DNA from 3 places in the Nitratireductor kimnyeongensis genome. Region 1 is predicted to be linked to each of the others. Evidence: predicted binding sites of a transcription regulator. Region 1 holds the regulator's gene; each other region holds the start of a gene.

Evidence for each region. Region 1 encodes PhoB, which activates phosphate uptake and scavenging genes when phosphate is short. Its sites were predicted from a motif close to TGTCATNNANCTGTCAT; they were not measured.
Region 2: a site for PhoB is predicted at 1,734-1,750, ahead of KW403_RS01920 (BtaA family protein). Genes of this name have one in related genera too.
Region 3: a site for PhoB is predicted at 7,204-7,220, ahead of phnF (phosphonate metabolism transcriptional regulator PhnF). Genes of this name have one in related genera too.

Annotation. Positions count from the first base shown of each region.
Region 1 covers NZ_CP078143.1:1,321,940-1,331,590, reverse strand. The annotation lists gene KW403_RS06285 (response regulator) at 1-633, shown strand, start outside; gene KW403_RS06280 (PstS family phosphate ABC transporter substrate-binding protein) at 1,163-2,161, shown strand; gene pstC (phosphate ABC transporter permease subunit PstC) at 2,299-3,687, shown strand; gene pstA (phosphate ABC transporter permease PstA) at 3,680-5,275, shown strand; gene pstB (phosphate ABC transporter ATP-binding protein PstB) at 5,289-6,104, shown strand; gene phoU (phosphate signaling complex protein PhoU) at 6,127-6,837, shown strand; gene phoB (phosphate regulon transcriptional regulator PhoB) at 6,875-7,561, shown strand; gene KW403_RS06250 (hypothetical protein) at 7,622-7,948, opposite strand; gene KW403_RS06245 (DUF1328 domain-containing protein) at 8,038-8,205, opposite strand; gene KW403_RS06240 (response regulator) at 8,332-9,126, opposite strand; gene KW403_RS06235 (NepR family anti-sigma factor) at 9,330-9,536, shown strand; gene KW403_RS06230 (sigma-70 family RNA polymerase sigma factor) at 9,542-9,651, shown strand, end outside.
Region 2 covers NZ_CP078143.1:415,370-425,020, forward strand. The annotation lists gene KW403_RS01915 (hydantoinase B/oxoprolinase family protein) at 1-1,583, shown strand, start outside; gene KW403_RS01920 (BtaA family protein) at 1,784-3,028, shown strand; gene KW403_RS01925 (class I SAM-dependent methyltransferase) at 3,031-3,708, shown strand; gene KW403_RS01930 (serine hydrolase domain-containing protein) at 3,847-5,244, opposite strand; gene KW403_RS01935 (glycoside hydrolase family 25 protein) at 5,373-6,173, shown strand; gene KW403_RS01940 (lytic murein transglycosylase) at 6,217-7,395, shown strand; gene KW403_RS01945 (cation:proton antiporter) at 7,392-8,828, opposite strand; gene KW403_RS01950 (alanine racemase) at 8,858-9,651, opposite strand, start outside.
Region 3 covers NZ_CP078143.1:2,250,839-2,260,489, forward strand. The annotation lists gene KW403_RS10715 (class I SAM-dependent methyltransferase) at 1-392, shown strand, start outside; gene bfr (bacterioferritin) at 478-963, opposite strand; gene KW403_RS10725 ((2Fe-2S)-binding protein) at 929-1,243, opposite strand; gene KW403_RS10730 (DapH/DapD/GlmU-related protein) at 1,535-2,149, opposite strand; gene phnL (phosphonate C-P lyase system protein PhnL) at 2,146-2,853, opposite strand; gene phnK (phosphonate C-P lyase system protein PhnK) at 2,856-3,632, opposite strand; gene KW403_RS10745 (alpha-D-ribose 1-methylphosphonate 5-phosphate C-P-lyase PhnJ) at 3,826-4,701, opposite strand; gene KW403_RS10750 (hypothetical protein) at 4,770-4,937, shown strand; gene KW403_RS10755 (carbon-phosphorus lyase complex subunit) at 4,940-6,046, opposite strand; gene phnH (phosphonate C-P lyase system protein PhnH) at 6,050-6,658, opposite strand; gene phnG (phosphonate C-P lyase system protein PhnG) at 6,658-7,125, opposite strand; gene phnF (phosphonate metabolism transcriptional regulator PhnF) at 7,264-8,007, shown strand; gene KW403_RS10775 (ABC transporter substrate-binding protein) at 8,116-9,354, shown strand; gene KW403_RS10780 (ABC transporter permease) at 9,403-9,651, shown strand, end outside.

The DNA.
Region 1 (9,651 bases):
TCTGTCGATCAGTCTTTGTCCGGGTTTGGCGCGCGCGAGCTGTCAATCGCGGCGCATCTCATCAAGCCGGCGCGCTCGTCCGCGCTTCTTGAGGCGATGATCACTGCGATGCAGAGCACGACAGCCACGTCGTCAGGCGCGGCGCCCCTCGCGGCAGGGGATGGGCGTGCGGAACCCGACACCGAATCGATGCCAGCGTCAGACGCTGCGTCCTTGACGGATGACGCAACCTGTCCAGAAATTGATGTCCTGGTTGCGGAAGACAATGAGGTCAACCAGCTCGTTTTCCGGCAAATTCTCAGCGAAGCGGGATTGCGCTTCGAAATCGTCGAGAATGGTCGACGCGCAATCGAAGAGTGCGAACGAAAGAAGCCACGGCTGATTCTGATGGACGTTTCCATGCCCGAAATGAACGGGTTGGAAGCAACGAGGGAGATTCGTCAACGCGAATATGGAGCCCTATCACGCTTACCCATCATTGGCGTGACGGCACACGCATTGAAGGGCGATCGCGAATTGTGTCTCGAAGCAGGAATGGACGATTACCTCTCCAAGCCCATCAGCCCCAGAGCTCTTTTGGACAAAATCAACTCCTGGGTGAATTATCCATCCGTAAAATCAATCCAAAAATGAGTAAGAATTTTTTATAAGACACTGATATATATATTATTTTTATCCAAACTTGCGTGTTTTGTATTACTGGTGTGATCGCACCATTTAGAGAAATAAACACTCTCATTAAAGTTGAGAGAAATGGTCATTTCTTGATCATGGTTTTCCGGGCGGGTGGAGGTCCACAGGCCATGGGTGGTCCAAACGAGCCCCAACAGGATCTATCCGGGTTTTTTAAACCCAGCCCAGTGTGATTAGCCATTCTATATGGTCTTTCCCCCCGCCCGGCTTTTTCTGATCTCAAGAGATGTATCTTTGAGCTGAGCCACTGGAACGGCGTCGACGTCGGTGTTCGCGGTGCACAGACCAATGGTTTTCGCAGGTCCGCGGCACCCGTTTGCCTGCTGCGCTGATTTGGGAAGGCCACGTTGATCTCCGTTCGTAATCGGGCTGACACGCAACTGTCACGGAACTGTTACACAGAGTTGTTATCCCGCTCCTCGACGCCGGCTGGGCGTCTGACCGAATTCCGAACAGGGAGCTGTCTCCAATGAAAAAATTCCTTCTTACCGCCTCGGCGGCCACAATCGCCCTCGCAGGTGCGGTTGGTACGGCTGCTGCCCGTGACCAGATCCGTGTCGTCGGTTCGTCGACGGTGTTCCCCTTCACCACCGCTGTTGCCGAGCGCCTTGGCCAGAGCGGTGAGTTCCCGACCCCGGTCGTGGAATCTACCGGCACGGGCGGCGGCATGAAGCTTTTCTGCGCCGGCGTTGGCGAGAGCCACCCGGATTTCACCAATGCTTCGCGCGCCATCAAGGACTCCGAGCTTGAGGACTGCAAGGCAAACGGCGTGACGCCGGTGGAGATCAAGGTTGGCTTTGACGGTATCGTCATCTCCAACTCCAAAGCGGCAGATCAGATCGACCTCACAAAGGAACAGATCTTCGCCGCTCTGGCAAAGAATGTGGAAGTTGACGGCAAGGTCGTAGCAAACCCCTACACCAACTGGTCGGACATCGACGAGAGCTTGCCGAACACGAAGATCGAAGTTCTGGGCCCGCCCCCGACCTCCGGCACGCGCGACGCTTTCGTCGAGCTGGTTATGGAAGAGGCTTGCCCGGAAGCCATCGAGGCTGCTGATGGCTGCACGGAAATCCGTGAAGACGGCGCCTATGTGGAAGCCGGCGAGAACGACAATCTGATCGTTCAGAAGCTTGAAGCCAACGCTGATGCGTTCGGCATCTTCGGCTTCTCCTTCCTCGACCAGAACGCCGACAAGCTTCAGGGTTCGACGATCGGTGGCGTTGCCCCGACCTTCGACGCAATCGCTGCAGGCGATTATGGCGTTTCCCGTTCGCTCTTCATCTATGCCAAGAAAGAGCACGTTGGTGCGATCAAGGGCATGGAAGAGTTCATCAAGGAATACACCACCGATGCAGCTTGGGGCCCCGAGGGCTATCTTGCGGACAAGGGCCTGATCCCGCTTCCGGATGATGCTCGTGCCCAGCAGGCAGAAGATGCCCAGGCTCTCAAAGGCATGGGTTCCTGATAGGCCGAACGAGAACCCGGTCGCTTCGGCGACCGGATTTTTCGGTCCTGCAAAATGTGAAGTCGCGCTGAGATGTGGTACCGGCGGGATCCGGTGGGTTGCGGCAAATCTGTCCGTACCCGACCCTCGGGGGTAGTATGATCACTTATGTTGTCATCGCGCTGCTGGTGCTGTTCGCCGTGGCGTTTTATTTGGGGCGCAACCGCGCGCTCGCGAGCGTCGACGGCAGAACCGCTTCGCTGCATTCGCTTCCCAGTCAACACGGGATGTTTCTGGCGCTCCTGTCGGCAGGACCTGCCCTTCTGGCCTTGATCGTCTGGGGCGTCATGACCCCTGGTGTCGAGGCCTCGATTGTCGAGGGGCGATTTGCAGCTCAACTCTCGGGCATGAACCTTCCTGAGAAACAGGCGTTTTTGCGCGATGCGCGTGCGCTTGCCTTTGGCGGTATAGCCGGTTTCCCGAACGAGTTGAAAGAAGCTGCGGCGGAGCACTTTTCCACCTTGCGCTCACAAAGCGAATGGCTGGTCAGCGGGTTTGTCACCCTGCTTGCCGCTCTGGGTTTCTTCTGGGGCTATCGCCAGATTGCGCCGCAGTTCCGCGCGCGTCATGTGGTCGAGCGGGTTGTTCGCCTGTTTCTGATCCTGTGCTCGGTCGTGGCGATCCTCACGACGCTTGGCATTGTCCTTTCTCTCATCTTCGAATCCCTGCGGTTTTTTCAGCAGGTTCCCATCTACAAGTTTCTCTTCGGCACGCATTGGAGCCCGCAAAGCGCCTTCACCGGCGCGGGGCAGGAAGCCGGCGCCGTCAATCCCGACATTTTCGGTGCTGTGCCGCTGTTTGTCGGCACCATGCTTATCACCTTCATCGCGATGCTGGTTGCTGCTCCTGTGGGGCTGATGTCGGCCATCTATCTCTCCGATTACGCCTCCAAGAAGGTGCGCTCGGTGGCCAAGCCCATGCTCGAAATTCTGGCCGGCATCCCAACGGTGGTCTACGGCTTCTTTGCGGCCTTGACCGTCGCGCCCTTCTTCCGCGAATTCGGTGAGGTTCTTGGCCTGAGTGTCGCCTCGGAATCGGCCCTTGCCGCTGGCATCGTCATGGGGATCATGATCATCCCCTTCGTGTCGTCGCTATCCGATGACGTCATCAACGCGGTTCCGCAATCATTGCGCGACGGGTCTGCCGGTCTCGGCGCCACCAAGTCGGAGACAATCCGCAAGGTTGTGCTTCCTGCCGCCCTTCCAGGCATCGTGTCAGCGATGATGCTGGCCATCAGCCGCGCCATCGGCGAAACCATGATCGTTGTCATGGCCGCCGGCCTTGCGGCAAATCTGACGATCAACCCTCTGGAAGCTGTCACCACCGTCACCGTGCAGATTGTCACGCTTCTCGTCGGCGATCAGGAATTCGACAGCGCCAAGACGCTGGCGGCCTTCGCCCTCGGCCTGGTTCTTTTCTGCGTGACCCTCGCACTCAACATCATCGCCCTGCGTGTGGTGAAGAAATATCGAGAGCAATATGACTGATACACTTGCCGGCGGCGCGACGCCGCAGAATAGTCAGCATACCAATGACGAGGCGCGCGCCCGCCTTCGCAAACGCTACGCAGCCGAAAGCCGTTTCAAATGGCTGGGCGCGGGTGCCGTCCTTCTCTCGGCATTCTTTCTCCTGCTGCTCCTGTCCACCATTGTGTTCAAGGCTTTTCCCGCCTTCCACGCCAATCAGCTGACACTGCCTCTGAACCTGTCGGCAGAGAATGTGGATCCCGACAATCTGACGGGCAGCAATTACGACACCATTGTCAACGACGCGCTGTTGTCGCTCTTCCCGCAGGTCGAGGGCCGGCAGGAGCGCAGACAGGTTCGCGGACTTGTATCAAGCGGCGCGCCAACCCTGGTCCGGCAGGCTCTGCAAAATGGAAGCCTGCAACCGGGGGGCACGGTCGACCATGCCGTGCCAATGGACGATTTCTCCGATCTCTATCTGAAAGGGTTGCTGGCTGCCGACAGCACCGAAACGACAGTTGAGACCCTGCAGAATGTCGCCATTGACGGCGCGGAAGCCACCTTGAGCTTTTCCGACGACAGCCTGCTTCAGACGGCCAGGGCCGCCGGCGCTGTTGAAGAGGATGCGGGCGCCCTGCGGCTGACGACGGGTGCTTCATCAATCATAGCCTATCTTGGCGATGGCGCCGTGAAGCTGACCGCTGTGGAGCCGGGCGACACCGGTGTGGTTGCGCGCGGTTCGATCCTTTCCCCGGTGGTGGCAGAGGCTGGCGGACCCGTCCGCCTGCGGGTCATCGCCACCCCGGAAGGGCAGCGCAAGATTTCCGACCGGGAGATCGTGTGGGTGGATCAGCTCGAGGCCGATGGACGCACGGCGAGCGCCTGGAACACGCAGTTCCTGTTTGGCGGCGCCAGCCGCGAAGCGGAAATGGCGGGCATCTGGGGCGCCGTTGTCGGCTCGGCCCTGACGATGCTGGTTACCTTGGCGCTCTCTTTCCCCATCGGCGTTTCCGCTGCCATTTATCTGGAAGAATTCGCACCGAAGAACCGTCTGACCGGTTTCATCGAGGTGAACATCAACAATCTGGCGGCCGTACCATCCATTGTCTTTGGTCTGCTCGGTCTCGCCGTCTTCCTGAACTGGTTCAACCTGCCTCGGTCGGCCCCGCTGGTTGGTGGCATGGTTCTGGCGCTGATGACCTTGCCGACAATCATCATCGCGTCGCGTGCAGCGCTTCGCGCGGTGCCGCCATCGATCCGTGAGGCCGCGCTTGGAGTGGGCGCGTCCAAGATCCAGACCGTCTTCCACCACGTCCTGCCGCTTGCCATGCCGGGCATCCTGACGGGGACCATCATTGGCATGGCACAGGCGCTTGGCGAGACGGCCCCGCTTCTGATGATCGGCATGGTCGCCTTCATCGTGGATATTCCGGGCGGTTTCACATCGCCGGCCACCGTGTTGCCGGTGCAGATTTTCATGTGGGCGGATTTCCCGGAGCCTGCCTTCCAGCAGAAGACCTCCGCGGCTATCCTTATCCTTTTGGGCTTCCTGGTTTTGATGAACGCCGTTGCGGTCGTCTTGCGCAAGCGTTTCGAACGCCGCTGGTAACGGAGTAGGAGATATGAACATGTTGACGGACGCGGCCGTGGAAGAAGCGGTGCAGAACAGGACAGAAGAGTTGCCGGTGAAGATGCGCGGGACCAAGGTCCGGGTTTTCTACGGCGAGAAGCAGGCGCTCTTCGATGTCGATCTCGACGTAAGACAAAAGCAGGTCACGGCACTGATCGGTCCTTCGGGCTGCGGCAAATCCACTTTCCTGCGCTGCCTCAATCGCATGAACGATACGATCGATATTTGCCGGGTGGAAGGTGAGATCGCGCTGGACGGGCAGGACATTTACGACCCGAAAGTCGATGTGGTGGAACTGCGCGCTCGCGTTGGCATGGTGTTCCAGAAGCCCAACCCGTTTCCCAAATCGATCTACGAGAACATTGCTTATGGGCCGCGCATTCATGGCCTTGTTTCCTCCAAGAGCGCGTTGGATGAGGTGGTCGAGTCCAGCCTGCAGAAAGCCGGTCTCTTCAACGAGGTGAAAGACCGTTTGCATGAGGCTGGAACGGGTCTCTCCGGTGGCCAGCAGCAGCGCTTATGCATTGCGCGCGCCATCGCGGTGTCGCCCGAGGTTATCTTGATGGACGAGCCCTGCTCGGCTCTCGATCCCATTGCCACTGCCAAGGTCGAGGAACTGATCGACGAGTTGCGCGAGAACTACACTATTGTCATCGTGACGCACTCCATGCAGCAGGCGGCGCGCGTTTCGCAGCGCACGGCCATGTTCCATCTGGGCAACCTTGTCGAGGAAGGTCCGACGGACAAGATGTTCACCAATCCGGATGACAAGCGCACCCAGGATTACATCACCGGTCGCTTCGGTTGACGCACAGATAAGGAACCAGATCATGGGTGAGCACACAGTCAGCTCCTTCGATGAGGAACTCGGTGAGATCGACCGCCTCATTCGCGATATGGGCGATCTCTCCGGTGCGATGACCCGCGCCTCCACCAATGCCCTTCTTCATTCCGATACCGCACTTGCGCAGCGCGTCATCTCCGATGACACGATCATGGATGCCAAGCAGCGTGATCTCGACGAGCGTGCCATCACGCTGATCGCCAAGCGCCAGCCAATGGCACAGGATCTGCGCAGCGTTGTCGGCGCCATACGCATGGCCGCGGATCTGGAACGTATCGGTGATCTTGCGAAGAACATCGCCAAGCGCGTCAGTGCCGTGGGTCAGAGCGCCACGCCGCGCACGCTTGCTCATTCAATCGATGCGATGGCAGGTCTGGTGCTGCGACAGGTCGATGCTGTGGTCGAACACTACGTCAAGCGCGACGCCAAGGCGCTGATCCAGTTGCGTGACGACGATGAGAAAATCGACATTCAGTACACGTCGGTGTTCCGCGAATTGTTGACCTATATGATGGAAGATCCGCGGAATATCACGTCCTGTACGCATCTTCTCTTCTGCGCGAAGAATCTGGAGCGCATTGGCGATCACGTAACGAATATCGCTGAGAATGCCTATTATGTGGTGACGGGGGAACAGCTTCCGGTCCAGCGGCCGAAGCTAGACGAAACACAGATGACGGTCGATGCGGATGCCTAGACGGCCGTAGCAATGCTTTAGGAGAATGCCTTCCATGATTGCCCCCAAGGTCATGGTCGTTGAAGACGACGAACCGCTTTGCGTCTTGCTGAAATACAATCTGGAGGCCGAGGGTTATCAGGTCGAGATGATTTCGCGCGGCGACGAAGCCGAGGTGCGCCTGCAGGAGAATGTACCCGATCTGCTCGTGCTGGACTGGATGGTTCCGGCTGTATCAGGCATCGAACTGTGCCGCCGGCTGCGCATGCGCCCTGAAACCGAGCGTCTGCCGATCATCATGCTCACCGCTCGCGGAGAGGAGAGCGACCGCGTTCGCGGGCTATCCACTGGCGCCGACGATTATCTGGTGAAGCCGTTCTCGACCCCGGAGTTCGTTGCGCGTGTGCGGGCGCTTCTGCGCAGAGCCAAGCCTGAGGTGCTTTCAACGGTGCTCTCTGTGGGTGATATCGTGCTCGACCGGGAATCGCATCGCGTCTACCGGCGCAAGAATGAGATCCGGCTCGGGCCGACCGAGTTTCGCCTGCTGGAATTCATGATGCAGCATCCCGGACGGGTATTTTCGCGCAGCCAGCTGCTCGACAATGTCTGGGGTGAGACGATTTATATCGACGAACGCACCGTCGATGTCCATGTGGGCCGATTGCGCAAAGCCGTGAACCAGGGCCGGCTTCCCGATGTGATCCGGACCATTCGCGGCGCAGGTTACGCCATACGAGAAGCCTGAGGCAGGCTGACATGGAAAACCCCGGCAAATTGCCGGGGTTTCGTTGAAGTTGCAGTCTGATCACTCGGTGAAGATATTCTTCTGACGCGCATGCCCGTTGTGAGCGACAGCGAAGCTGGTAACCGGCTCCAGTGAGGCCGTGAGCTGTCCATCTTTGGTGATGTCCCATTCCAGCACTGCGTCATCATAGACGAGTGCAGGATCCACAAAGACGCACGTTGCAATCACCCGCGGCGCTTCACCTTCAAGCTCACGCAGGGAAACCGGCTTCTCGGCCTCGCACTCCTCGAAGGTTTCATAGATCGGAGCAGGGGCGGGAAGTTCGCGGCATTCAGCCATGTTGCCGGAACAACCGACAACCAGAAGAAGCCCAGCGATGTGTTCCATGGCGTTCTCCTTTCACTGTTTTCCTGATGCGGAAGCCATGGAAGGTCCGCATCGTTGGTGCCGCGTATGTTTACGTTTTCTGTACTCGTTTAACGGCGGCCTCTCAGCAGTCCCATGATCAGGGAAATCGCGAGAAGGGCCAGAAAGATGTAGAACAGGATTTGCGCGATACCTGCTGAAGCGCCTGCAATACCGCCAAAACCAAGGGCGCCGGCGACAAGAGCGACGACGAGAAATATAAGGGCCCAGTAAAGCATTCTGTCTCTCCGTTTAGTTATGCGATTTAAACGTTATCCGCGAAGATTGGTTCCCGGAGAAAGAAGTCCGGCAAACAAAAAGGCCGCCAGAAGGCGGCCTTTTTCATCAGAAAAGCGCTGTGCTGCTCAGGCAGCCGCACGAGCCTGGTGGTCGAAGAAAAGCGCTTGGCTGATGAGTGCCTTGACCATTTCCGGACTGAAAGGCTTCGTGACGAGGAAGGTTGGTTCAGGGCGCTCGCCTGTCAGAAGTCGCTCCGGGAAAGCCGTGATGAAGATTACAGGGACCGTCGCTCCTTCAAGAATCTCATTCACGGCGTCGAGGCCCGAACTCCCGTCGGCAAGCTGAATGTCTGCCAGCACCATTTTCGGCTGCGTTTTAGCAAACATCTCGACCGCTTGCTTGTGCGTTCGGGCGTTGCCGACGACACGATGACCAAGGCTTTCGACCATTTCCTCGATATCCATCGCGATCAACGGCTCATCTTCGATAATCAGGATGTCGGTGGCCACCTGGCGGGAAATTTCCTCGCTGGCCTCATGCAGCATCGCATTGATGCCCTTCATGTCGGTTTCCAGAATTTCCGCCGCTTCTTCCGGGCGGAAGTTCTCGACGGCTACCAAAAGGAAAGCCTGCCGTGGGCGGGGTGCGAGTGACGACAGATTGCTGGAAGCGCGTTGTTCCCAAGCGGATGTCGGCGCACTTTCGGGGATACGCACATCGAGTGTCTCAAAGAGCGATGTGAAAAGCCTGAAGAGCGCGATCTTGTCTGTCGATGCCTCGGGGAAAATGCTCGTGTCGGCGATCAGCGCCTCAAGCGCCGCGGCCACCAGGGCGTCACCGCTCGTTTGAGAGCCGGACACAGCTCTGGAAAAGCGCCGCAGATATGGAAGGTGCGGTGCGATACGCGCTGACAAGGTCATGGATTTCAGGTCTCCCTCGTAATATGGCAATGCGAACAAAGAATATTTATGTCATGGGAAACGCTCGTTCCGCGAAAATGTTCCATAAGGAGGGAACGTTTTCTGCTCAGCAGCGTTCTATTCCGTATGGAAGAGTGGTGGTGCGGGCCATTTCAGTGCGTCCGCTTCATTGGGAGACAAGACTATATGGACAAAGACAGGGCATGAATTACGGCAAACCCAATACCCAACGGGGTCAGGAGAAGCGCGGGAAGGACAGCGATCCTCTTGGCGCAAACTCGGAGATCGGGCGCAAGCTCAGGCAGTACTATGACGATTTGATAGCGGAAGATATTCCGGACCGGTTCAGCGATCTTCTCAGCCAGTTGGAACAGAAGAGCAGCTCTGAAACGACCGGAAGCAAGGATTGATGTCAATGAGTGTATATCCTGGCTTTCGTGATGATCTTCTGGCCACCGTACCCAGCCTTCGCGCGTTTGCGGTCTCACTTTCGAAGAACGCTGACCGGGCCGATGATCTGGTTCA
Region 2 (9,651 bases), 910 kb from region 1:
AAAAGAAGGCCCGCATGGCCGCACTCGGCACCAAGGCCGATCCGGTGATGCTGGAGGTCTTCAACAACCTGTTCATGTCGATCGCCGAGCAGATGGGCGTGACGCTGCAGAACACCGCCTACTCAGTGAACATCAAGGAGCGGCTCGACTTTTCCTGCGCGGTCTTCGACCAGAATGGCGCGCTGGTGGCCAACGCCCCGCACATGCCGGTGCATCTGGGCTCCATGGACCGTTCGGTGGAAACCGTCATTCGTCTGAACAAGGGCAATATCCGCCCCGGCGACGTGTTCGCGCTGAACGCGCCCTATAATGGCGGCACGCATCTGCCCGACATCACGGTGGTCACGCCCGTGTTCGATGACAGGGGCGAGAACATCCTGTTCTACACCGCCTCGCGCGGCCACCATGCCGATGTCGGCGGCACAGCACCTGGCTCCATGACGCCGCTGGCGACCACGGTGGATGAGGAAGGCGTTCTGTTTGACAATTTCCGCCTCGTCAAAGACGGCAGGTTCCGCGAAGAGGAGCTGCACACGCTTCTGACCGACCACCCCTATCCGGCGCGCAACCCGCACCAGAACATTGCCGATCTGAAGGCGCAGATCGCCGCCAACGAAAAGGGCGTGGCGGAATTGCGCAAAATGATCGACCAGTTCGGTCTGGACGTGGTGCAGGCCTATATGGGCCATGTGCAGGACAATGCGGCGGAAGCCGTGCGCCGCGTGCTGGAACGCCTGCCGGATGCGTCGGAATATGAATATCCGACCGACACGGGCCAGGTGATCAAGGTGAGGATCACCGTCGACCGCGAAAAGCGCGAGGCAACCGTCGACTTCACCGGCACGTCAAACGTTCAGAAGAACAATTTCAACGCGCCCGAACCGGTGACCCGCGCAGCCGTGCTCTATGCCTTCCGCGTGATGGTGGAAGGGCAGATCCCGATGAATGCGGGCTGCCTCAGGCCAATCAACATCGTGATCCCGGAAGACTGCATGCTGCGCCCCTCCTATCCGGCGGCGGTCGTGGCCGGCAATGTGGAGACGTCCCAGCACGTCACCAATGCGCTGTTCGGTGCGATGAAGGCCATCGCCAACAGCCAGGGCACGATGAACAACCTGACCTTCGGCAATGAAGAGTATCAGTATTACGAGACCATCTGCTCCGGCTCGCCGGCCGGTCGCATGAATGACGGTCGCGGCTTCGATGGCGCGTCGGGCGTGCATGTGCACATGACCAATTCGCGCCTGACGGACCCGGAAATCCTTGAATTGCGCTTCCCGGTTCTGCTGGAGGACTTCCACATTCGCGACGGTTCGGGCGGCAAGGGAAAGTGGCGGGCCGGCGACGGCACTCGCCGCACCATCCGCTTTCTAGAGACGATGGAATGCGCCATCCTCTCCTCCCACCGCACGCAGCCACCGCGCGGCGTGGAAGGTGGTGGTGATGGCGAGATGGGCAGGACCGAGGTGCGCCGCAGGGACGGTCATGTCGAAACACTGAAGGGCTGCGATCAGACGGTGATCGAGACGGGTGAAGCGGTAATTGTCACCACGCCCACCGCCGGTGGGTTCGGCAAGGTGTAGAGCGTCCAGGATCAACGGGCGGAAGAAAACACTCTCCGCCGATATTGTCCTTGGCCCGGTTCGGGTCAAGGGTTCCTGAGCGGGTAACGCGGATCGTAAACGCCGCATTTCACAGCCCCGTCACACTCGGTCACTCAGCGTTCACGCGCCTGTCATGGAAGCGCAGTAGCCCCTCAATAAAAGATTGAGGGGAGAGACCCATGACAGATCTTTCAGCCGGTACCGGCCTTTCCACCCGCCGCCATCTCGGCAAGGCGGTCTATCAGAACAGGGCCACCACGCGCGCCGGCCTTTCCGAACGCCTCTTCGCTCTCCTTTTTTCAGGCCTCGTCTATCCGCAGATCTGGGAAGACCCGGAGGTGGACATGGCGGCCATGGAACTCGACGAAAGCCACCGTGTCGTCACCATCGCCTCGGGTGGCTGCAATGTGCTGGCCTATCTCACCCGCCAGCCGGCGAAGATTGACGCCGTGGATCTGAACGCTGCGCATGTGGCGCTCAACCGGCTGAAGCTCACCGCTTTCAAGACATTGCCAAGCCATGGCGATCTATTGCGGTTTTTCGGCACCACCAACCAGCGTTCCAACACGAAAGCCTATGAGCGTTTCATAGCGCCCGCGCTCGATGCCCAGTCGCGCCGTCATTGGGAGAAGCGTGGACCGCTCGGCCGCCGCCGCATCGATGCCTTTTCGAAAAATTTCTACCGCAAGGGCCTGCTGGGCTTCTTCATCGCCACCGGACATTCATTTGCCAAGCTTTATGGCGTCAATCCCGCCGACATCATGAAATCGCGCTCAATCCGTGATCAGCGCATTTTTTTCGAAGAGCAGTTGCGGCCCCTCTTCGACCGCAAACTCATCCGATGGGCGACCTCGCGGAAAGCCTCACTCTTCGGCCTTGGCATCCCGCCGGCACAATACGATTCGTTAATCACCGCCGGCGATGGCACGATGGCGGAAGTGCTCTCCAGCCGCCTCGAAAAGCTCGCATGTCACTTCCCCCTCAAGGAAAATTACTTCGCCTGGCAGGCCTTCGCGCGCCATTACCCGACGCAGGGCGAAGCCGCCCTGCCCGCCTATCTGGAACGCCGCAACTTCGAGACAATCCGCGCAGCTGCAGACAACGTGACCGTGCATCACGCCAACCTGATGGATGTGCTGGGTAAAAAGCCGGCACAGAGCGTCGACCGCTATGTGTTGCTCGACGCCCAGGACTGGATGAACGATGATCAGCTCAACGCGCTGTGGAGCGAGATAACCCGCACGGCAGCGCCCGGCGCGCGGGTCATTTTCCGCACAGCCGCAGCACCGAGCCTGCTGACGGGCCGCGTACACGATCACATTCTGAACCAGTGGCACTATGAGAAAATCCGCTCGCGCGAACTTTCAGCCAATGATCGCTCGGCGATCTATGGCGGCTTCCACCTCTATGTGAAGGCGGCCTGAAAATGGCCATGCCGCAGGCCGCAGGCCACGCCAGCCTGATGGACGGCGTCTATCGCCGCCAGCGCCATATCTATGATCTGACGCGCAAATATTATCTGCTTGGGCGCGACGGGCTGATCGGCGGGCTGAACGTGCCGGAAGGCGGCGCGGTACTGGAGCTGGGCTGTGGAACGGGGCGCAATCTGGCGCTCGTATCGGACCATTTTCCGAAGGCGCGTCTTTTCGGCCTCGACATCTCGCGGGAGATGCTTTCGACCGCGAGGCGGCGAATGGAGCGCGAGAACATCGACGCCCGACTGGCTGAGGCCGATGCCTCGTCCTTCGACGCCGAGGCGTTGTTCGGGCAGGCCCGCTTCGAGCGAGTTTTCATTTCCTATGCACTGTCGATGATCCCGCCGTGGCGCGAGACCATTGCAGCCGGCCTCGACTGCGTTGCGCCGGGCGGCTCGTTGCACATCGTGGATTTCGGCCGGCAGGAACGGCTGCCCGGCTGGTTCCGCTCCGGCCTTCGGCGCTGGCTGTTAGCGTTCCACGTAATCCCGCGTGATTCACTGCGTGAAGCACTGGAATCGGAATGCGAGAAACGGGGTGCAAGCCTGCGTTTCGACTCGTCTTTTCGCGGTTACGCCGTGCGGGCGATTGTGGAACTGCCTGCGGTGAATGACACCCGATTGCAGTGAAGTTGTGCGTGGTTCGACAAGCTCACCATGAGGGAGGTGGAGCTTCGCGATGAAGACCGGTTCCACGCCCTTGCTCACCAGTTGCGCAGCCAATCCCATCCCTCATGGTGAGCTTGTCGAACCACGCACCACTCCACCCTACTCCATCTTCCCCGGAAGTTTCGCCAGAGCCTCGATCAGCGCCTGTGGCTTGTAGCCGAGGCGTGAGGGTGTGAGCCCCATGCGCACAACCACCATGCGCAGCGAGGGGATGACCGTGATGGTCTGGCCATCATGGCCGAGCATCCAGAATGCATCAGAAGGCAGGTCGAAACCCTCGTCTTCCGGTACGCCGCGCGGTGTATTGGCGCGCGGGCCGTGCAGCCAGACATGACGGCCATATTCACCTCCCGAAGCTTCGGTGGGGGTCCGCATCCAACGCACCCAGCCTTCGGGCAGAATGCGTTCGCCCTTCCACACGCCATCCTGAAGGAGAAGCTGGCCGAACTTCGCCCAGTCACGCGCAGATGCATAAAGGTTTGAGGACCCGACATAAGTGCCACGCGTATCGGTCTCGAAGACGGCGCTGTCCATGCCGAGCGGACCGAACAGGGCCTCATAGGGCCAGGCCAGCGCATCCTGGGGCGCGCTGAACGTGTCCTGCCACACACGCGACAGGAGAACGCTCGTGCCGCTCGAATAGTTGAAAACCTCGCCGACCGGGCTTTCAAGCTTCTGGTCAGCCGCGAAGGCCGGCATGTCCGAGGCGAGATAGAGCATGCGCGTGACATCGCTCACATCGCCATAATCCTCGTTGAAGTAGAGACCGCTCTCCATGGCGAGAAGATCGGCAACGGTGATCTGCGATCGTTCGTCATCCGCCCATTCGGGGAACAGATTGCTGTCCTCGACAGACAGGCGGCCAGCCTTGACGCGGGTGCCGATGAGGACGGCGGTAACGGTTTTGGTCATGGACCAGCCGATCAGGGGCTGCGTGTAATGGGCGACGTCCTCGCCAAAGCGCTCGCCAATGATGCGGCCATCCTGAACGACGACCACGGCGCGCATGCCGGGGCCGGTGAGCGCGGGATCACCAAGCAGTTTGGCCACCAGCTCATGCCCCTTTACGTCGATGCGCGGGCCATCCGGCCACAGATCCGTTCCCTGAGGCGAAGGCTCCTGCCTGTCGAAACGGGCGCCCAGTGCCGCGTCCACATCGCCATCGGCCACGGCGGCGCAGCCGGTCGCACCGCGATAGACGGCAAGCCCCCCGCCAAAAACACCGAAGAGGCCGGTGTGAACCGTCGCGTCTGACGGCTCGACCCGCACGCGCATGAGCTTCAGGAGCGGGTGACCCGGCGCCTGAACATCCTGCTCAAGCACGGTCTGCGGGTCGCGGCCCGCTACAAAGACATTCGAGCAGATGATTTTGGCAGCGTAATTAGAACCAACGCGGATAAGAGCGGGGGGAGCAAGATACAGCCACAAAGCCCCCCCGGTGAGCACGATCAAAATGAGACTGAGGAGCCACTTGAGAAGCCTGAACATCAGCCGCATTCGCACTTCCAGTTCTTGATTTCGCCTCGCTGCCGGGCCTGCCGTGGTGACTGGGCTGTCATCTTCGCCTATTCCTGTGAGCGACGCTCAATTTCGCTGATTCGCATCCGGGGGAGCCTCTGCACATCATGCGTCGTTTGATCATGGCCAGTCTATCCGTCTTGCTCGTCGGCTGCTCCACGGTCGACTATGATTTTTCCGATATTGCTCCCAAGGTGCAAACACCCGCTTCAACCAGCCATGGCCTGCGGTTTGGCGACACCGACCCGCATGAATGGAAAGGTCGGGCGCCCTGGCACTATGCGATCCATGGCACTGATGTGGCCAAATATCAGGCTGAAATTGATTGGAATAAGGTCGCGCGCAACAACATCTCTTTCGCTTTTATCAAAGCGACAGAAGGCGGCGACCGGGTGGATGACTTTTTCACGCGCAACTGGCGCGAGGCCAAGGCCGCCGGTGTTCCTCGCGGCGCCTATCACTTCTTCTACTTCTGCCGGCCGGCCATCGAACAAGCCCGCTGGTTTATCCGCAACGTGCCGCGGGATGCCTCAGCACTCCCACCCGTGCTCGACATGGAGTGGAACCCTTTCTCGCCAACCTGCACGACCCGCCCGCCAGCGGAGAAAGTGCGCGCAGAGATGCGGATTTTCCTCGATACGGTGGAACGGCATTACGGCAAGCGACCCATTATCTACACATCGATCGATTTCTTTGACGACAACGGTCTCAGCCGTTTCAAAGGCTATCCCTTCTGGTTACGCTCGGTGGCCGGACACCCGGACGACAAATATGGAAACCATCCATGGGTCTTCTGGCAATACACCGGTACCGGTGTCATTCCCGGCATAGAGGGTAAAGCCGACATCAACGTGTTTAACGGCAATGCGACAGCCTGGAAAAACTGGCTGAAGGCCAACGCCAGATGACAACACGAAGCGCCCACGGCGTGCGTTTCCAAGGAGAGTAGACATGCGCAGTAAAACCATTTTGCTCGGAGCGCTCTTTGTCTTCGGCCTCACCGGCAACGCCCTGGCGCAACAGTGTGGTGGTGATTTCAACGCCTGGCGAGAAGGTGTGCGTCAGGACGCTGCCTCAGACGGAGTTAGCGAGCGCGGGCTCTCCGCGCTGAACGGCGCGCGCATCGACCAGAAAGTTCTGGAGCGCGATCGGGCACAGGGTGTCTTCAACCAGACGTTTGCGGAATTCGCCAACCGCATGATCAATGATTATCGCCTGAAAAACGGTGCGGCCAATCTGCAGAAATATGCAGACATCTTTGCACGGGCAGAGAACGAGTTCGGCGTACCGGGGCCGGTGATCGCCTCCTTCTGGGCGCTGGAGACGGATTTCGGCGCCGTGCAGGGCGACTTCTCGACCCTCAACGCGCTCGCCACGCTGGCGCATGACTGCCGCCGTCCGGAAATCTTCCGCCCGCAGCTCATCGCGCTTCTGCACCTGATCGATCAGGGCTGGGTGCCCGCTGACGTAACCGGTGCTTGGGCGGGCGAAATCGGCCAGATGCAAATGTTGCCGTCCGACTATTACACCAAGGGTGTTGACGGCGATGGCGACGGCAAAGTTGACCTTAAGGGCAGCTCTCCCGACGCAATTTTGACTGCAGCCAAAAACCTTCAGTCCCTCGGCTGGAAACCCGGTCAGCCATGGATGGAAGAAGTGCGCGTGCCCGACCAGATGGCTTGGGAGAAAACCGGCCGCGTCAACAAACTGCCCCGTTCGGAATGGGCGGCGATGGGTGTGACGCGCCGCGACGGAAGCCCCCTACCATCCGACGGAATGCCGACAGGACTGGTGCTTCCGATGGGGCACAAGGGTCTAGCCTTCCTCGTCTATGACAATTACGATATTTATCTAGAGTGGAACCAGTCGCTCATCTACACCCTGACGGCGGCACATCTGGCCGCACGTCTTGCCGGTGCGCCCCGTTTCGACGTGGGATCGCCTGAACAGGGCCTGGCGCCAGAGACGATGAAACAGCTGCAGACCAAGCTTGCCGCACGCGGCCATGATGTGGGCAAGATCGACGGCATTCTGGGGGCCGGAACACGCGAAGCCGTGCGCCAGGAGCAACTGCGCCTTGGCCTGCCCGCCGACGGGTGGCCGACACCGACACTGTTTTCCAACCTCTAGACCTTTTGCTTCGACGTCCCGGTGGCCTCCCGTTGATCGGCTTGCCGGGTCGTGGCTTCCATCGTAACAGCCTCGGGGGGCGGCTCCTCCCGTTCCCTCCTGGCCGCCTTGGCGGCCTTTTCCAACGCACGGCGCGCGCGCCATTTGCGCAGGGTCATCCGGCCGGCGCGATAGCGGGCGCGCACCCACCAAAGTCCCTCACCGACATTCTCGATCTCATCAGCATAAGCTTCCGACAAGGCTTCACGATAGGAAGAGAAACTCTGAGCCGCGACGTCTTCGATGCGACGCATCACGGACATCCAGGCAGGTGAAAACAGAAGGGAGATGGCAGTGACAGCGATGGCGAGACGGTAACTGTCCTGTGCCAGAGCGCCGGCCGATAGCCCGGCCGCCGCGAGCACGAAGGAAAACTCGCCGATCTGCGCCATGGAAAGGCCACCGATCAGCGCCGTGTTGCGATCATGACCGGTGGCGCGCAACAGAAAAACATTGAGCAGCGTCTTGGCGGCGATGACGAGAAACGCTGCCCCCAGCACCATCCAGAGATTTTTCCAGATATAGCCCAGATCGAACAGCAGGCCGATGGACAGGAAGAAGATCACCACGAGCACGCTCTGAATCGGCTCGATGACGGGAATGATGCGCGCGCGAAGGTTTGAGTTGCCGACCAGAATGCCCGCGACGAATGCGCCGTAGGCCGGCGAAAGGCCTAGGAAACCCGATAGCGCCGCCACACCGAAACAGACACCCAGCGCGCCAAGAGCGAGAATTTCCACATTGTCGGCAATGGCACTAGCGAAAGGCACGCGCAACTTGCCCCGCCGCCCGAGCCACCACAAAAGCCAGGCTAGAAACCCAACCGCCAACGCTACCTTCCCGGCAATCGCGACGAGACTGGTATCGGCGCCGCCCAGTGCAGAAACGATGATGAGCATAGGCACAACGGCAATGTCCTGGGCGATGAGAACCGCTATAGCAATGCGCCCTGCATCGCGACGCAATTCGTCCATGTCGTCGAGCATTTTCATGGCAACGACCGTGCTGGAAATGCCTATGATGAAACCGAATATGATGCCTTCGGCAAGCCCTGCGCCGCTCATCCATGCAATGGACAGGCCGATGGCCAACGCCACGGACAATTGCCCGACGGCCACGAGCACGGCGGGCCTGAGGCTCATGATGAAAGCTCTGAGCGACAACTCCATGCCGATGAAGAAGAGCAGCATCAAGACGCCCATCTCGGCAAGTGCGATGACGTTTTCGGAATTGTCGATAAGGCCGAATCCGGTTGGCCCCATGACGACGCCGGCCAGGATGAACCCCACCAGCGGCGGTTGCTTCAGCCGCATAAGCCCAAGCCCGAGCGCAATCGCGACGAGAAGGACGAAGGCGACCTCCGTCAAGGGAAAGGCATGTGCTTCCGCTTCCAAATCCGTTCCCCTTGTCCTTCAACCCCGGATCAGTCCGCCATGGTTTCTAGGCTGGCAAAGCCTTCAGGCGCTGAACCCGCATCGAAAGGTGTTTTCACCTCGATGAACGTGTCGGGATAAAACCCGTTGAAACGCGTTCTTAGCGACAGGGAATAGGCACCAATATGGCCAATTTCGATCCAATCACCAGTGTCTACCGTTTCTGGCAACCAGAATGGGCGTGAGAGAATATCAACAGAATCGCAGGTGGCGCCACAGACCTTGAACGGTACGAGCTTATCGGCATCGCCGTTGCGGTTGCGGATCGCGGGATCGGGAATGAAGCGCGCCGGCAGCGTGATCTTGCCGGTCCAAGAATCCGAGAGTGATGCCCAAATGCCGTCATTGATATAGAGCCGGCGACCTTTGCGCAGAAGTACGCGTACGATGAGCGAAAAGGCACGCGCGACGATGACACGGCCGGGCTCCGCCACAAGCGGCATGTCGTCAAAGCCCCACTCCACGATATCGGCCCGCAGCCGCGCCATGATTTCATCAAGACTCGGCATTTCCGGCTTCTTGCGGTTAGGGTCATGACCATATTCAGCCGGAAAGCCGCCCCCGACATCAAGTGCCGCAAGCTCCACGCCCGCCCTGCCCCGCACCCAGTCGGCTGACGCAAGCGCGCGCTCATAGGTATCCGGATCATGGATCTGGGAACCTACATGAAAGCAAAGGCCGAGCTTGTAACCATACCGGTCGAGCCGTCGCAGAAGCTCGACCGCCTGCGCAGGCCCCGCACCGAATTTCTTCGAAAGTTCATAAGCCGCGTGGCCCTTGGTCT
Region 3 (9,651 bases), 930 kb from region 1:
TTTCCGTGCTCACCACGCTGCCCCGCGGGGCGGATCTGGTGACGGCGGCAGACGTCTTCATGTATCTGGGTGCGCTTGACCGCTTGTTCGCGGTGGCCGGCGCCTCGCTTGCGCCGGGGGCGCTTTTCGCTTTCTCGGTCGAGCGCCATGCGGGACCGGAGGCAATGGTGCTGCGCCCTTCACGGCGCTACGCCCACTCCGAGCCGCATTTGCGAGCGGTCATGGCGGATGCCGGGTTTGAACCTGTGTTGCTTGAAAGGGCGGCGATCCGCATGGATCGCGGCGAGCCTATCGAAGGACTGGTGGTCGTCGCCAAGCGAACCGGGATGGGCGCTGCTGCCGCCAAGGTCGCAGTCCCACACCACCGGAAAGAGCGTCCGAAGGTTCAATAGGCACTCCTACACCTCCGGGATTTGCTTCAGTCTGCGGCGAGAGATGGCCAGATCAACACTCTGACCGGCCATCCCCAAATCTTGATTACTCGGCTTCGTCGGCAGGGCCGGCATTGAGTTGGCCGTATTTTTCCACGCCGATTGTCTCAAGGAGTTCAAGCTGGGTTTCGAGGTAGTCGATATGACCTTCCTCGTCTGCGAGCAGCTCTTCGAACAGTTTCATGGAAACATAGTCGCCCGCGTCGTGGCAGTCGTCGCGCGCTTCCTTGTAGAGTTTGCGGGCGTCATGCTCACCGGCGAGATCGGCCTCAAGCACTTCCTTGATGTTCTGGCCGATGCGCAGCGGGCCAACAACCTGCAGGTTGGGATGGCCCTCAAGGAAGATGATACGCTCGACCAGCTTGTCGGCGTGGTGCATTTCCTCGATGGATTCTTCGCGCTCCTTCTTGGCGAGCTTGGTAAAGCCCCAGTCTTCCAGAAGGCGATAATGCAGCCAATATTGGTTGACTGCCCCCAGTTCGTGGGTGAGCGCCTCGTTAAGCCGCTCGATGACCTTTTTGTCGCCTTTCATTGAACTTCCTTCCAAAACGCTCGCGCAACGCGCGTACCTGATCGAGATAGGTCACGGTAGCAGCATTCTGGGCAGCATCAAGGCGTGCATGATAGGCTTCGGTGACGTGGATGATTGTTTCCACGACATTCGGAAAGCACCCACAGCAGCGGCCGCGCTTGGACATGGTGTGGTAGACCTTCGCCGGCACAACAAGCTGCCAGGGATCCTCGTCGAGCATAGAGACGATCGTCTCCTCGAGCTCTTTCTGGGTAATCATGTTGCATTGGCAGACGAGCATGGCGACGTCGGAAACTCCGTGGCTTTGCAAGGTCGAGCCCCGATGCAGAGCCAAAACCTTGTGCCGGAGTTTGTCGGAAAAGGCGCCCAGCGAACAAAAACGTGTCCGTCAGAACAGACGGCACACAGCTCAATGGGCAACGACAGACGTCCTGCGATCGAAAGGGGTAAAGGCCCAGACATCATGGACGCATCGCGCGGATGCAGGATCATAGAAACCGCAGGTCCTCGATCCTGTCAATAAAAACATGACGATTATATTCAGGGAATGTTGCGACCAGATGGCGCGGGCTCAGGCCTCGTGCTTCTCAAGAAACGCTTCCGCTTCAAGTGTTCGAAAATCGCTTAGGGCATCACGCAGGCGATCATGGCTCCAGTCCCACCAGGCAAGCGCTTGGTAGCGTTCGGCGGTTCTTCGGTCGAAACGATCGCGGATGGGGCGGGCGGGAACGCCGCCGACAATCGTGTAAGGCGCGACATCCTTCGAGACGACTGCACCGGCGCCGATTACCGCCCCATCGCCGACGGTGACGCCGGGCAAAATGGTGGAGCCGTGACCGAGCCAGGTATCATGGCCGATCCTGACCATGTTGTCCCGCCGCCAGCCGAAGAATTCGCTGTCATGTTCGGCATCCGGCCAATAGTCGGCGGAGCGATAGGTGAAGTGATGCAGCGTGGGGCGCCAGGTGGGGTGGTTCGTGGCATTGATCCGCACGGCGGCTGCGATGTTGGAGAACTTGCCGATCTGTGCACGCCAGGCGCTGCAATCCTGCATCACATAGGAATAGTCGCCAAGCACCGTTTCATGAAGGCGCGTGCGCTCGGCCACTTCCGTATAGCGGCCAAGCGTCGAACCACTTACCTCTGCGGTCGGGTGAACACAGGGTTTCTCCGAGAGCTGCCTCATGCCGCTTTCCTGTGCGGTGCAAAATCGGTGACATCGATAATGCGGTCGGCAACCACATCGCGCACATCCTGGTCGTGGAAGATGCCGAGCAGTGCCACGCCCGCCTTCTTCTTCTCATCAATCATGTCGATGACGATCTCGCGGTTGGCCTTGTCGAGCGAGGCGGTTGGCTCGTCGAGAAGCAGGACCGGATGATCGGTGATGAAGCCGCGGGCGATGTTCACGCGCTGCTGCTCGCCGCCGGAGAAGGTCGCGGGCGGCAGATCCCACAGGCGTTCTGGCAGGTTGAGGCGTTTCAACAGGTGTTCGGCCTTGGCGCGAGCCTTCTCAAGCGCTTCACCGCGCGCAATCAGCGGCTCGGCCACCACATCGCGGGCTGAAACGCGGGGCACGGCGCGCAGGAACTGGCTGACATAGCCGATTGTGTCGCGGCGGATGGCGATGACGGTGCGCGGATCGGCGGTGGCGAGGTTCACCAGATTGCCCTCATGGGTCACGATCACCTGGCCGCTGTCGATGGCGTAGCTGCCATAGATCATCTTGAGAATGGAGCTTTTACCGGCGCCGGACGGGCCGCCAAGAACGGCGCATTCGCCGGCTGCTAGCGAAAACGAAACATCAGCCACCACGGGCAGGCGGATGCCACCCTGGAGGTGCATGGTGAAACTCTTGCAGACTTCGGAGACGACGAGGGGCGTTGCCATGATCACACCTGCAGAATGGAGGAAACGAGAAGCTGGGTGTAGGGCGCCTGCGGATCGTCGAGCACCCGGTCGGTCAGGCCGCTTTCGACCACATGACCGTCTTTCATGACAATCATGCGGTGGGAGAGCAGACGGGCGACCGCAAGGTCGTGGGTAACGACGATGGCCGACAAGCCAAGCTCGTGAACGAGGCCGCGCAGGAGATCGAGCAGGCGGGCCTGCACCGACACGTCGAGACCGCCGGTCGGCTCATCCATGAAGACGAGGCGCGGGCCGGTGACGAGGTTGCGGGCGATCTGCAGGCGCTGGCGCATGCCGCCGGAGAAGGCGCGCGGCTGGTCGTCGATGCGATCCTCCGAGATTTCCACACGGCCCAGCCAATCGGTGGCGGTGGCGCGGATATTGCCATAGTGCCGCTCGCCCACCGCCATCAGCCGCTCGCCGACATTCGCGCCGGCTGAGACCGTCATGCGCAGCCCATCCGCGGGGTTCTGGTGAACGAAGCCCCAGTCGGTGCGCATCAGGAAGCGGCGTTCGGCCTCGCTCATGCGGTAGAGATCGTGGAAGGCCCCGTCGCGCATGCGGTAGGACACGGTGCCGGACGTGGGCAGGAGGCGTGTCGAGAGGCAGTTCAGGAGGGTGGTCTTGCCGGAGCCGGATTCACCCACCACAGCCAGAACCTCACCCGGCCACAGGTCGAAGGAGATGTCGTTGCAGCCGATACGGTTGCCGTAAAATTTCGAGATGGAGCGAACGCGAAGCAGCGGTTCGTCGGTCATTGGATTTCTCCGCGAATTTTCAAAAGTTTGCGCAGTCCCTCATCCGCCTGCCGGCACCTTCTCCCCGCGAGCGGGGAGAAGGAGGATGGCTGCGATCCAGGCGCCAACATCAAGGCCCGCCTCTTCCCGCTGGCGGGGAGAGGGTGAGGGTGAGGGGCGTTGCGCGGCGCTGTCATAGATGCGCTGTCGATTCTCATGTCGCCGCCTCTTCGCCGGACAGATGCCCGCGATGGCCTTCCGCGCGGCGCGCCTCGCAATTGTCGGTGTCGGAACAGACGAACATGCGCCCGCCGCGATCATCGAGCACCACTTCGTCGAGATAGACATTCGTGCCACCACACAGCGCGCAGGGTTCATCGAATGTCTGGATCTCAAAGGGATGATCCTCGAAATCGAGGCTTTCGACCCGTGTATAGGGCGGCACGGCGTAGATGCGTTTTTCGCGGCCCGCACCGAACAGCTGGAGCGCTGCCGACATGTGCATTTTCGGATTGTCGAATTTCGGTGTCGGCGAGGGATCCATCACATAGCGTCCCTCGACCTTCACCGGATAGGCGAAGGTTGTGGCGATGTGACCGTGTTGGGCGATGTCTTCATAAAGCTTCACATGCATGAGGCCATATTCCTCAAGCGCATGCATCTTGCGTGTTTCAGTCTCGCGCGGTTCGAGAAAGCGCAAAGGTTCGGGGATCGGCACCTGGTAGACAAGCACCTGCCCTGATTTCAATGGTTCTTCTGGAATGCGATGGCGCGTCTGGATGATGGTTGCATCGCTCGTGTGCGTGGTCACGGCAACCTTGGCCACTCGTTGAAAGAAGGCACGAATGGAGACCGCGTTGGTGGTGTCGTCGGCGCCTTGATCGATGACCTTGAGCACATCATTCGTCCCGATGATTGATGCGGTCACCTGTACGCCGCCCGTGCCCCAGCCATAGGGCATCGGCATTTCGCGGCTGGCGAAGGGCACCTGATAGCCGGGAATGGCGATCGCCTTGAGGATCGCGCGGCGGATCATGCGCTTGGTCTGTTCGTCCAGATAGGCAAAGTTGTACTGGGCAATCTCGTTCATCACAGGCCCCAATGTTCTGTTAGGGGTTTTGGTGTAGGGCTGGTCACAGCCTTTGATGGAGCTTCCGAATGGATATGCCGAACATCAAAACGATCGAAAGTCTCGGAATCGTCGCTCTTTGCATCGGCTTTGCCATCCTGATCTGGCGCGCCGCGCATACGGACAGAACCGGCAATGACGACCATATCCCCGGTGGCTACGACGGCGGGTCTGGCGGCGATTGCGGTGGCGACTGAGGTCATTCGGCGGCCTCCGGCATGGCGGCCTTGTCCTTCTGACCCTCTTCATATTCACGACGCATCTGGCGGACGAGGCCAAGCTCGGCTTGAAAATCCACATAGTGCGGCAGCTTCAGATGCTCGACGAAGCCGGTCGCCTGCACGTTGTCGCAATGCGAAATGACGAACTCCTCGTCCTGCGCTGGTGCGGTGATGTCTTCGTCCAGTTCGCCCGCGCGCAGCGCCCGGTCGCACAGCGACATGGCCATGGCCTTGCGCTCCGACTGGCCGAACACAAGCCCGTAGCCGCGGGTGAACTGCGGCGGCACCTTCTTCGACCCCTTGAACTGGTTGACCATCTGGCATTCGGTGACGCGGATACGACCGAGCGTCAGTGGGAAATCGAGTTCCGGCACGTCGATCTCCACCTCCACCTCGCCGATGCGGATCTCGCCGGCGAAGGGGTGGTTGCGGCCATAGCCGCGCTGGGTGGAATAGCCGAGCGCAAGGAGGAATCCTTCGTCGCCACGCGACAAGGCCTGAAGACGCTGATCGCGCTCCATTGGGAACTCCGGTGGCTCGCGGGTGATGTCGCCCGGTTCCCGGTCTTCCGGCAGAGAGCCGTCGTCCTCGATCAGACCTTCATTGGCGAGAATGTCGGACACGCGCGGCATGGCTTCTTCATCCTCGATGCGCGCTTCAGGGGTGTCCGGCTCGACGTCTTCGGCCAGTTCCGGGTCGAGCAAACGGTGCGTGTAGTCGAAGGTGGGGCCGAGGAGCTGTCCGCCGGGCAGATCCTTGTAGGTGGCGGAGACGCGCCGCTCCACCAGCATGGCCGCCGTGTCCACGGGGCGCGTATAACCGAAACGCGGCAGAGTCGTGCGATAGGCCCGGAGAAGAAATATCGCCTCGATCATATCTCCACGCGCCTGCTTGACGGCAAGGGCAGCAAGACCCGTGTCGTAAAGCGAGCCCTCGGACATGACGCGGTCGACCGCAAGCGAAAGCTGGCTGGCGATCTGTTCGAGTGTGACGGCAGGCAGGTTGCGGTCACCTCGGCGTCGGTCGGCCAGGAGCCGGTGCGCGTTCTGGATGGCGGCTTCGCCGCCCTTGACGGCTACATACATGGTTCAGGCCTCCTGGCTGGTGATGCGGGTGGAGCGAGGCAGGGCGGCGAGACCCTCGCGGCTGACGAGGATGACATCGACACCACGCGGGAACCGGGCATGGTTCTGCATCCACTGGCGGACGAAGTGTCGGGGCAAGGGATGTGGTGCAAGGCGCGCCTCGCTCTCTATCCCCGGTCCCTTCAGGACAAGTTCCTCGCCGCCCGAAAGATCATTCACTTGAAGAACCAGTGTCGCCGAGCGGTCGGGATATTCCTGTGAACCTTGCGCGAAGTTCTCCAACCCCATCAGGTGTTCCGGATCGGCGGAAAAGGCAAAATGCGCGTCGGCTGGCGTGTTTGCGAGCGGAGCCCCCGTGTGGAATGCAAGCCATGCCCGAACGGCGTCTTCGGCGGCAAGTGACGGATCAAGCCACAACGGGGTGTCCTGGTCGCAGAGCGCGATCGCGACTGCAGCGGCCTCGGGCGTCAGCGGTGCGGGTGGTTTGGACAGCGCAATATTCTGGTGAACCGTGCCGGGCTCTGCCATGGCCTGCATGATCACGCGGAAAATCGTCTGAGCGTCGAACACGGGATCCTGGAAGCCGCCTTCGATGGCGATGGAATCAAGCATTAGTCCTCTCCCCGAACCATTGTGAAGAAATCGACTTTGGTGGCGGCGGTTTCGGAACGTCGCAGGGAATCGGCTGCGGTTTGGCTTGCGCGCAACGGCGCGAGGATCTTGCGTTCTATCTCCTCCTGCAGGCCCGGCTTCTGACGCAACGCGTCGATGAGCGCAGCGACCCGTACTTTCGATTTCTCGCGGCCAAGCGCGTAGGCGTGACCTACTTCTCCACTTGGCAGTTTGACCGTTGCGCGCGTCACGCTGGCCTCACCGAAGTTGAAGGCGGCGCCCCCACCGCCCATTCGACCGCGCACCGTCACGAGGCCGGTTTCCGGTCCGCGCAATGTCCTTGCATCATCGGGCAATCCGGCCTTTTCCCAAAGGCTGATCAGATCATCCTTGTTCGCTATTGCGAGCACGGCCATCGCCTCGCGCCTTTGTTCGCTTGCCGCCCGCCTGTCCTGTCGTGAAACCATGGTTTCATCCTTATCGTTCAAATTTGTCTATTGCTCTAGACAACTAAACATATTATGTTTTCTGCCTAGCGGGTTTCCATGACGTGTTGATGACATTTCCGCTGGGGAGAACAGTTCTTGACACAGGCAAGTGATCCTATGATCGAGCGGCGCAGCGGCATCGCGCTCTGGCGGCAGATCGCCGACCGGATGCGGCGAGAGATCGGCGAAGGCGTGCTCGGCAGCGACGGCAGGATGCCACCCGAAATGGCCCTTGCCGCGCGTTTCGGTGTCAATCGTCACACGGTGCGCACCGCCATTGCGGCTTTGGTGCAGGAGGGCGTTCTCAGAGCCGAGCAGGGGCGGGGAACCTTCGTGGAGGGACGAAAAAGACTGGCTTATCCGATCCGCAATCGAACGCGGTTCTCCGAAGGGTTGGCCGGGCAGTCGCGCGGTCTGCGGGCAGAGCTCCTCGATCATGCAATCGAGAAGGCATCGTCAGAGGTTTCAAGGGCGCTCGCCCTCGCGCCCGGAGCGGCGGTGATCCGGCTGGAAACGCGGTCTCTGGTCGATGGGCGGCCCGTGTCTCGAGCAAGGAGCTGGTTTGACGCCGATCGTTTTCAGGGCATGGCCGAGGTCTTCCAGCGCACACGTTCGATCACCGCGTCGTTCAGAGAGTTGGGACTGGCAGATTACCTGCGTTCTTCCACCACGGTAACGGCTCGGCACGCCGATGCGGGGGATCTCAGGGATCTCAATTTATCTCCTGGAGCCATCGTCATTGTCACCAACGCCGTCAATGTTGATACGGATGGCTGCCCCGTTCAATCTTCCGAGACACGCTTTGCGGCTGACCGGATCGAACTGCACATTCCCGGCGCCGGCAAGGTGGATTGCAGCTGAGGTCGACTTCACCTCCACCTCACCGTGAAGTGACCGAGGCGCGATATGGATTGCGTTGCGTTGCCATTCGACGGTGTGCTCTATCGGCCCATTCCAATGAAGATCGCAATGAGGTGGCACGTGCGGGCGTTTTTTCTATCGGCATCCATGTTGGCGCTTGGTTCGGTCGTGGCAAGCGCGGATACGCAAACGCTCAATCCTGAGGATTGGCCATCTGTACTGGAAGATGCGCGTGGCGAAACCGTCTATTTCAATGCCTGGGGCGGATCGCAGAACATCAACGCCTATATCGAGTGGGCCGGCGCTGCGCTGAAGGATCGCTACGGCGTCACGCTCAAACACGTGAAATTGGAAGACACGGCCAGCGCCGTGGCCACCGTGGTGGCAGAAAAGGCGGCCGGGCGTGATGAAGAAGGTACGGTCGACCTGATCTGGATCAATGGCGAGAATTTTGCCGCCATGAAGCGACAGGGGCTGATTTTGTCGCCCGGCTGGGCGGAAAAACTTCCCAATTGGGCCTATGTGGACGTCGAGAACAAACCGACGATACGTACGGATTTCACGGTGCCGGTGGAAGGGCTGGAAAGCCCCTGGGGCATGGCGAAACTCGTGTTCTTCTATGATTCCGAACGCACGGAAGTGAGCACCTTGCCACAGGATGCAGATGGTCTGCTGGCATGGGCGAAAGAGAATCCTGGTCGATTTTCCTATCCGCAGCCTCCGGATTTCATAGGGTCTTCATTCCTCAAGCAGGTGCTTGCCGAGACGGTCGAAGACCCTGAAGTATTGCTCAGGCCGGTGGAGGAAGATTCCTTCGCGGACGTCACAAAGCCGCTGTTCGATTATCTTGATGCGTTGAACCCGGTCATGTGGCGATCAGGCCGCGCTTATCCCCAAAACTACCCGGCGATGAAACAGCTTCTGGCGGATGCGGAGCTCGACATCATCTTCGCCTTCAACCCCGCCGAAGCCTCCAATGCGATAGCCAATGGTGAGCTGCCCGAAACGGTGCGTTCCTTCACCTTTCCCGAAGGCACTTTGTCCAACACGCATTTTCTGACCATTCCCTATAATGCGTCTGCAAAAGCGGGAGCGCTGGTGACAGCCAATTTCCTGTTGTCGCCAGAGGCGCAGGCGCGCAAGCAGGACCCGGCCATCTGGGGCGACCCTACGGTCCTTGCAATTGACAAGCTCGAGGCAGAAGATCGCGCCCGGTTCGATGCCATAGACCTTGGTGTTGCCACGCTGCGTCCTGACGAACTTGGTCCTGCGCTGGACGAGCCGCATCCAAGTTGGCTGGAACATATCGAAACCGAGTGGAAGCGTCGCTATGGAGTTGGCAATTAGCTTGGTTGCCGGGCCGTTGTCCCGGCCAGGCTTCAGGTCTTCGAATCCATGCTGACCCGTCTCGGCCCCATTCTCGCCATTGTACTTCTCACAGTGCCGGTTGTGTTCGGACTGGCGGGCACTCTGTTGCCGGCCTTTGGTTATCTGCCGGCACTGGGCGGCACGATGTTCGAATTGGCACCATTCAGGCAGCTTCTTGCAGAGCCGGCGATCCTCTCGTCGGCGGTGATGAGCCTGGTGGTGGGGCTCGTTACAGCAGCTTTCTCGATTGTTTCGGTGATGCTCTTTACAGCGGCC